Regions from separate parts of the Actinoplanes sp. NPDC089786 genome, predicted to be linked through region 2. Evidence: riboswitches for the same ligand, from Rfam matches in the RefSeq annotation. Region 2 holds a riboswitch; the other holds the start of a gene.

Region 1 (3,470 bases), on a different contig from region 2:
GGGGCAGAACGGGCCGGAGATCGCCGGGCGGCTGTCCACGTTCACCTACATCCCGATCTCCATCGTCGCGGCGATCGCGCTGGTCCGGGCGGTGCAGATTTTGCCGTCCCGGGACTCGGCGGGACGACGGCACTGGGTGGCGCCGGCGCTGGCCACGCCGCCGCCGACCGGCCGGAACCTGGTGGTCCGGGTGCTGGCCGGCTCGGCCCTGGTCACGCTGCTGATGATCGGCGCCCGGGCCGGTGGCTGGCCGCCGCTGGGGTCGCTGCTGCCGGGCCCGTACCTGGCCGGCGGGTTCGAGCGGTCGGTGGACGCGTACGGGGTGGACGCGGCCGAGTGGGAGCTGCGGGTGCTCGGACCGGGCAACCGGGTCGGCGGCGACGTCACCTCGGTGTCACTGGCCTCCACGTACGGGCGGCAGGACCCGGTCCGCGAGGTCGGCCCGCTCTACTACGCCGACGAGTGGGGCCTGAGCGAGGACGAGCTGGTCGCCTCGATCCGGGTGAACTACCTGGTGGTCGACCGCCGGCTCAGCACCCAGCTGCCGCAGAGCGAGGCGTACTTCGAGAACGACCCGCACGCCGGCCGGATCACCGAGCCGCTGACCACCCGGCAGCTGACCAAGTTCGACGCGCTGACCGACGTGGACCGGCTGTACGACAACGGCACCGTCCGCATCTACCGCATGGGGGTGCAGTAATGAACTCCACGACGGTGAAGGCGCGCGCGCTCCCCGTCCTGCTGTCGGCGCCGGTCCTCACCGCGGCGGGCACCGTGGCGGCGGCCGCGGCGGTGCTGGCCGGGCCGCGGGCGCTGGCCATCCCCGGCGGGCTGGCCCTCGGCCTGCTGCTGCCCGGCCTGGCCCTGATCGCGCTGATCTTCCGGTACCGGACGCTGAGCGCGGTCGAGCGGACCGTGCTGGTGCCGGGGCTGAGCCTGGGCACGATGATCGTCTCCGGCCTGCTCCTCTACGTGGCCGGCTTCAAGCTCGACCGGGTCTCGTGGGCGCTCGGCCTGGCCGGGATCACCCTGGCCGTGCTCGCCCTCAAGGCGGTGCCCGAGCGGGTCTGGCAGGGCGAGGAGGAGGACGAGCAGGAGGGCCCGAAGACCGAGCTGATCCCGGTCTTCCGGGACGACGCGCCCAAGCCGCCGCCCGGTCCGTTCGCGCCGACCTCGCCGGAGCAGAAGCTCGAGCGGCGCACGCTGGTCATGCAGCTGCTGCCGATGCTGCTGGTGCTGGCCGTGATCGGTGGCGCGAGCTGGCTGTCGTACGCCAACTCGCACGACAGCTACCAGGTCACCGTCACCACCCTGTACTCCGACCTGCCCGGCCCGGTGGGCGCGGACAACGGCTGGGACGTCGACATCCGGGCGACCGGCCTGGTCGAGGCGGACGGGCCGTACACCGTGGTGGTGACCGACCCGACCGGCAACAAGATCATCGAGCGGCGCATCCCCGGCGGCGACGGCGCGTGGGGCGCCACCATCCGGCTGCCCTCGGCGACCCGGATGACGATCGGCCTGTACCGCGCGGGTGACACCGCCGCGTACCGCACGGTGATCGTGGCGGCGGCGCAGTAGTAGGTTGGTTTCCTCACGCGACTGGCGGCACCGAGGATGGCGACCACCATCGGGGAGCGTGGTCGTGGGCGCCGTCCGCCTGGGTGCCCACGCGGGAGAACCCATGACTGACACAGCAAGGCTGCTGCCCGGCGCTCCGGTCGCCGGCGCGGTGCTCGCCGACGTGGCCCGCCGCGCCGCCGACCTGCGGGCCCGCGGTGTCGAGCCGGCCCTGGCGACGATCCTGGTGGGCGACGACTCGGCCAGCGCCGGGTACATCCGGATCAAGCAGAAGCAGGCCGCCGAGCTGGGCTTCGTGTCACCGCACGAGCACCTGCCGGCCGACGCGAACCAGGACGACCTGAACCGGGTGATCGCCCGGTTCAACGACGACCCGGCGGTGCACGGGCTGCTCATCCAGTACCCGATCCCGGGCCACCTCGACTACGACGCCGCCCTGATGACCGTCGACCCCGACATGGACGTCGACGGGATGCACCCGCTGAACCTGGGCCGGCTCTCCAGCGGCCGGCCCGGCCCGGTCCCGTGCACCCCGGCCGGCATCGAGGCGCTGCTCGCGCACTACGAGATCCCGGTGGCCGGCCACGAGGTGGTCATCCTGGGCCGCGGCGCGACGATCGGCCGTCCGCTGGCGATGCTGCTCGCGCAGAAGCGGCCGACCGCCAACGCCGCGGTCACCGTGGTCCACACCGGCGTGCCGGACTGGGCCCGCTACACCCGCCGGGCCGACATCCTGGTCGCCGCGGCCGGCGTGCCCGGCATCATCCAGCCCGAGCACGTCCGGCCGGGCGCGACCGTGATCGGCGCCGGCGTCCGCTACGAGGGCCGCCGCCTGCTGCCCGACGTCGACGAGTCGGTGGCCGAGGTGGCCGGGGCGATCACCCCGCGGGTGGGCGGCGTCGGCCCGACCACCGTGGCCATGCTGTTCCGCAACGCGGTCACGGCGGCCGAGCGGGCGACCCGCTAGAACCACTCAGCGGCGGCGCGCCGGACGGCGTCCGGGTCGTCCTCGCCGGCCCAGGCCACGACGCCGTCGGGCCGGACGAGGACGGCGCCGGCCCCGAGGCCGTCCCCGGCCGTCCCGGTGGCGTACCGGATCCTGTCGTCAGCGACGCCGCGCAGGCGGCCGGGCCCGAAGTCGAGCAGGACGCCCCGGCCGGCCTGGAGCAGGTCGCCGAGGCGGGTGCCGTCCACGAGCCGGAAGTCCGGGGCGGTACGGCCGGCCAGCGGATGATCCTGGCCGAGGTCGTAGCGGATCGACGTGCCGGCGGTCCGCTCGTACACATAGGTCGTGCCGTCCCGGGTGCCGAGCAGGTCGCGGATCAGGGCCTGGAGCGCCGCGGCGTGCGGGCCGGGCCTCATCACCGCCACCTGGGCCCGCGACCAGTCGAGGACCCGGGCGCCGACCGGATGACGCTCGGGGGTGTAGGTGTCGAGCAGGCCGTCCGGCGCGGTTCCGCGTACGGTCGCCGCGAGCTTCCAGCCCAGGTTCATCGCGTCGCCCAGGCCGAGGTTGAGTCCCTGCCCGCCGAGCGGCGAGTGGATGTGCGCGGCGTCGCCGGCCAGCAGCACCCGGCCCCGGCGGTAGGTCGTCGCCTGCATGGCCCGGTCGGTGAAGCTGGACGCCAGGTGGACCTCGCTCAGCGTCACGCCGGTGCCGGACACCCGGCGCAGCACGGCCTGGAGGTGGTCCCGGGACGGCGGCCGCGAGCGGTCGAACGCGCCGCCGTCGAAGTCCATGAGGCCGACGTAGCCGTTGCCCGGCGGCCGGATGTACATGCCGGTCGGCGTCAGGGTGAAGCCCGGGCTCAGCTTCTCCTTCTCGGCGATGGTGGCGAGCATGAGGTAGCCGGTGAGCTGGGGCTCGGTGCCGGTGAAGGCGAAACCGG
Region 2 (3,470 bases):
TGCGCCTGCTCAACCCCGGCTCGCCGACCGACCGCCGACGTCAGCCCCACGCCACCTACCTGACCGCCACGGTCTCGGAAGGGTCGCTGAGCGAGGTCACTCTGCACCCGATCGTTCCCGCCGACGCCTGACCAGAACGGCCGCCACCACCAGAATCAGGGCGACGACCAGCACGACCGACCGGCTCGGCTACTTTCAGCGGTTCTCCCATGCCGGCGCCATCCCCGATCGACGACCGATCTATGTGGACGGTTTGCCTTCGCTGGGTACACACATCACATGGACTTCATGGCGTGGATCAACGTGGTGATGGCGGTCGCCGGGCTAGGCCTGCTCGCGATGGGCATCCGGATCCTCGCCACCGGCCGGGTGCCCCGCTGGTACGGCGCCGACCACGAGCCGCACCGCATCGGAAAATACACACTCTGCTTCGCCCTGTTCTGGCTGCTCCAGGTGGCCGGCTACCTCGGCGTCGAGCTGAGACTGTTCAACAGCACGGTCCGCTTCATCTTCGTCATCTCAGGCTTCGCCCTGCTGACCATGGCCATCATCCGCCACCGCCCGCGCCCCCTCCCCCGGCGCGAAGCGCCAAACGACTGACCACCCACGCACGCCGAACGATCAACCACCCACGCAGGCCGAACGATTAACCACTCACCAGCATGAAGGGCGCGCGGCTCCGTTATGGACGCGCAGCGGCCAGGAGCCTCGTGCCCGGCCTCGGCGGGAGCGACGGTCTGCGCCACCCACCCAGCTACGACATCAAGCTCTTGATCTTGAAGATGGGCGGCGAGACGAAGGTGCCTCGGCGGGAGCGACCATCGGCGCCACCCACCGAGGCACGACATCCTGATCGTGATTTCAGCCCAGGTCGACGCTGGGGTAGAGGGGGAACGGGGCCAGCAGTTCGGTCGCCTGCTTGCCGATGCGGTCGGCCAGGGCGGCGTCGAGGTTGTACTTGGCCTTCGAACCCGCGGCCGGCGTGGTCTGGGACAGCACCGTGTGGATGAGTTCGGCGATCTGATCCATCTCGGCCGTGCCCAGCCCACGGCTGGTGAGCGCGGGCGTGCCGACGCGGATGCCGGAGGTGTACCAGGCGCCGTTGGGGTCCTGCGGGATGGCGTTGCGGTTGGTGACGATGCCGGAGTCGAGCAGCGCCTGCTCGGCCTGGCGGCCGGTGAGCCCGAACGGGTGCACGTCGATCAGCACGAGGTGGTTGTCGGTGCCGCCGGAGACCAGCCGGACGCCGCGCTGGAGCAGGCCCTCGGCCAGCGCCTGGGAGTTGTCGACGATCGCCTGCGCGTAGCCGGCGAAGGACGGCTGCCGCGCCTCGGCGAACGCGATCGCCTTGGCCGCCATCACGTGGGCCAGCGGGCCGCCGAGCACCATCGGGCAGCCGCGGTCGACCTGGTCGGAGAGTTCGGGGCCGCAGAGGACGGCGCCGCCGCGGGGGCCGCGCAGGCTCTTGTGGGTGGTGGTGGTGACGATGTGGGCGTGCGGGATGGGGTCGAAGTCGCCGGTGAAGACCTTGCCGGCGACAAGTCCGGCGAAGTGGGCCATATCAACCATGAAGGTGGCGCCGACCTCGTCCGCGATCTCGCGCATGATGCGGAAATTCACCTTGCGGGGGTACGCCGAGTAGCCGCCGACGATCACCAGCGGCTTGAACTCGCGCGCCGTGGCCCGCAACGCCTCGTAGTCGATCTGGCCGGTGGCCGGGTCGACGCCGTAGCTGCGCTGGTCGAACATCTTGCCGCTGATGTTGGGGCGGAACCCGTGGGTCAGGTGGCCGCCGGCGTCGAGCGACATGCCGAGCATCCGCTGGTTGCCGAACGCCGCCCGGAGCTCGGCCCACTCGGCGTCGGTCAGGTCGTTGACCTGGCGCTTGGAGAACTTCTTGAGGTACGGCACCTCGACCCGGTCGGCCAGGATCGCCCAGTACGCGACCAGGTTGGCGTCGATGCCGGAGTGCGGCTGGACGTACGCGTACGGCGCCCCGAACAGTTCGCGGGCGTGCTCGGTGGCGACCGACTCGACGGTGTCCACGTTCTGGCAGCCGGCGTAGAAGCGACGGCCGATGGTGCCCTCGGCGTACTTGTCGGACAGCCAGTTGCCCATGGCCAGCAGAACGGCCGGTGACGCGTAGTTCTCGCTGGCGATCAGCTTGAGCGACTCACGCTGGTCGGTGAGCTCCTGGGCGATCGCGTCGGCGATGCGCGGCTCGATGGTGCGGACGACCTCGAGAGCGGAGCGGAAGGCTTGGGACTCGGCGTTCATCGGACCTCCACGGTTTGTGCAAGCACAGCACACGTGCGGGAAAGGCCCAGGCGCACGGCAGGCGTCATCTGTGACGGGGCCGCTCCCCGATGGTTGCCCATCCGAACACGCCAGTCACGGCCCGCGCCAAAGCATACCGGTGCCTCTAGGTTGATCAACGTGAACGGTGTCGAGATCCTGCTCATCATCGGACTGGGTATCGCGGTGTCCGCCATCGCCAAGCGGCGCGGCATCGAACCCGGCCTGGTCATCGTGGTGCTGGCCGCGGCCGCGTCCTTCATACCGGGGCTGCCGCGGCTCGAGCTGGAGAGTGAGCTGATCCTGGCCATCGTGGTGCCGCCGCTGCTCTACTCGGGCGCCCGGACCGCCTCGTTCACGTCGCTCGGCGCCAACCTGCGGCCCATCCTCACCCTCGGTGTCCTGCTGGTCCTGCTGACCACGGCCGCGCTCGGGGTGATCTCGTCGTGGCTGCTGCCGTCGATGGGGCTGGCGGCGGCGTTCGTGCTGGGTGCGGTGCTCGCCCCGCCGGACACCATCACCACGGTGTCGCACGGTGGCGAGATCGGCCTGCCGAAACGGGTCACCTCGATCCTCACCGGCGAGAGCCTGCTCAACGACGCGACCGCGCTGACCCTGTTCACGATCGCGGTGGCGGCGGTCAGCGGCGAGAGCACCACCTGGGCCGGCGGGATCGGGAAGTTCCTCTACACCGCGGTCGCCGGGATGGCGATCGGCGGGATCCTCGCCGCCGGCGCCCTGTGGCTGCGCAAACGGCTGCACAACCCGGCGCTGGAGACGTCGCTGGTCCTGCTGCTGCCGTTCACCGCGTTCCTGGCCGCCGAGGAGATCCACGCGTCGGGCATCCTGGCCGTGGTGGTGGCCTCGTTCGGCGTCACCACGAACCTGACCTTCGACCCGCGGCACCAGTACGAGGGCGCCCACCTGACACGCATCCAGGAGGACCGGGTCTGGCCGGTGCTCGACTTCCTGCTCGAAACCTTCGTCTTCGCGTACATCGGCCTGCAGTTGAGGTTCGTCCTGACCGACCTCGAGTTCGGGCTGGGCCGGACGCTGCTCGCGGCCGGGGTGCTGCTGGTGGCCGCCATCGTGATCCGGCTGGCGGCGGTGTTCCTGCTGTTCGGGCGGTGGGCGCTCAAGGACCGGCAGTGGAAGCGGCGGCTGGAACGCGACCT

The links. Region 2 has a riboswitch for ZMP and ZTP ahead of AB0O15_RS38440 (glycine hydroxymethyltransferase). Riboswitches for the same ligand answer to the same signal wherever they lie in the genome.
Region 1: it holds a riboswitch for ZMP and ZTP, as region 2 does, so the genes downstream of both, AB0O15_RS25370 (tetrahydrofolate dehydrogenase/cyclohydrolase catalytic domain-containing protein) here and AB0O15_RS38440 (glycine hydroxymethyltransferase) in region 2, are expected to answer to the same signal.

The regions. Positions count from the first base shown of each region.
Region 1 covers NZ_JBFBGU010000009.1:136,466-139,935, reverse strand. The annotation lists gene AB0O15_RS25380 (hypothetical protein) at 1-700, shown strand, start outside; gene AB0O15_RS25375 (DUF1616 domain-containing protein) at 700-1,581, shown strand; ZMP/ZTP riboswitch at 1,589-1,673, shown strand; gene AB0O15_RS25370 (tetrahydrofolate dehydrogenase/cyclohydrolase catalytic domain-containing protein) at 1,685-2,548, shown strand; gene AB0O15_RS25365 (FAD-dependent oxidoreductase) at 2,545-3,470, opposite strand, start outside.
Region 2 covers NZ_JBFBGU010000021.1:158,878-162,347, forward strand. The annotation lists gene AB0O15_RS38430 (metallophosphoesterase) at 1-131, shown strand, start outside; gene AB0O15_RS38435 (hypothetical protein) at 280-600, shown strand; gene AB0O15_RS38440 (glycine hydroxymethyltransferase) at 862-2,277, opposite strand; ZMP/ZTP riboswitch at 2,315-2,405, opposite strand; gene AB0O15_RS38445 (sodium:proton antiporter) at 2,437-3,470, shown strand, end outside.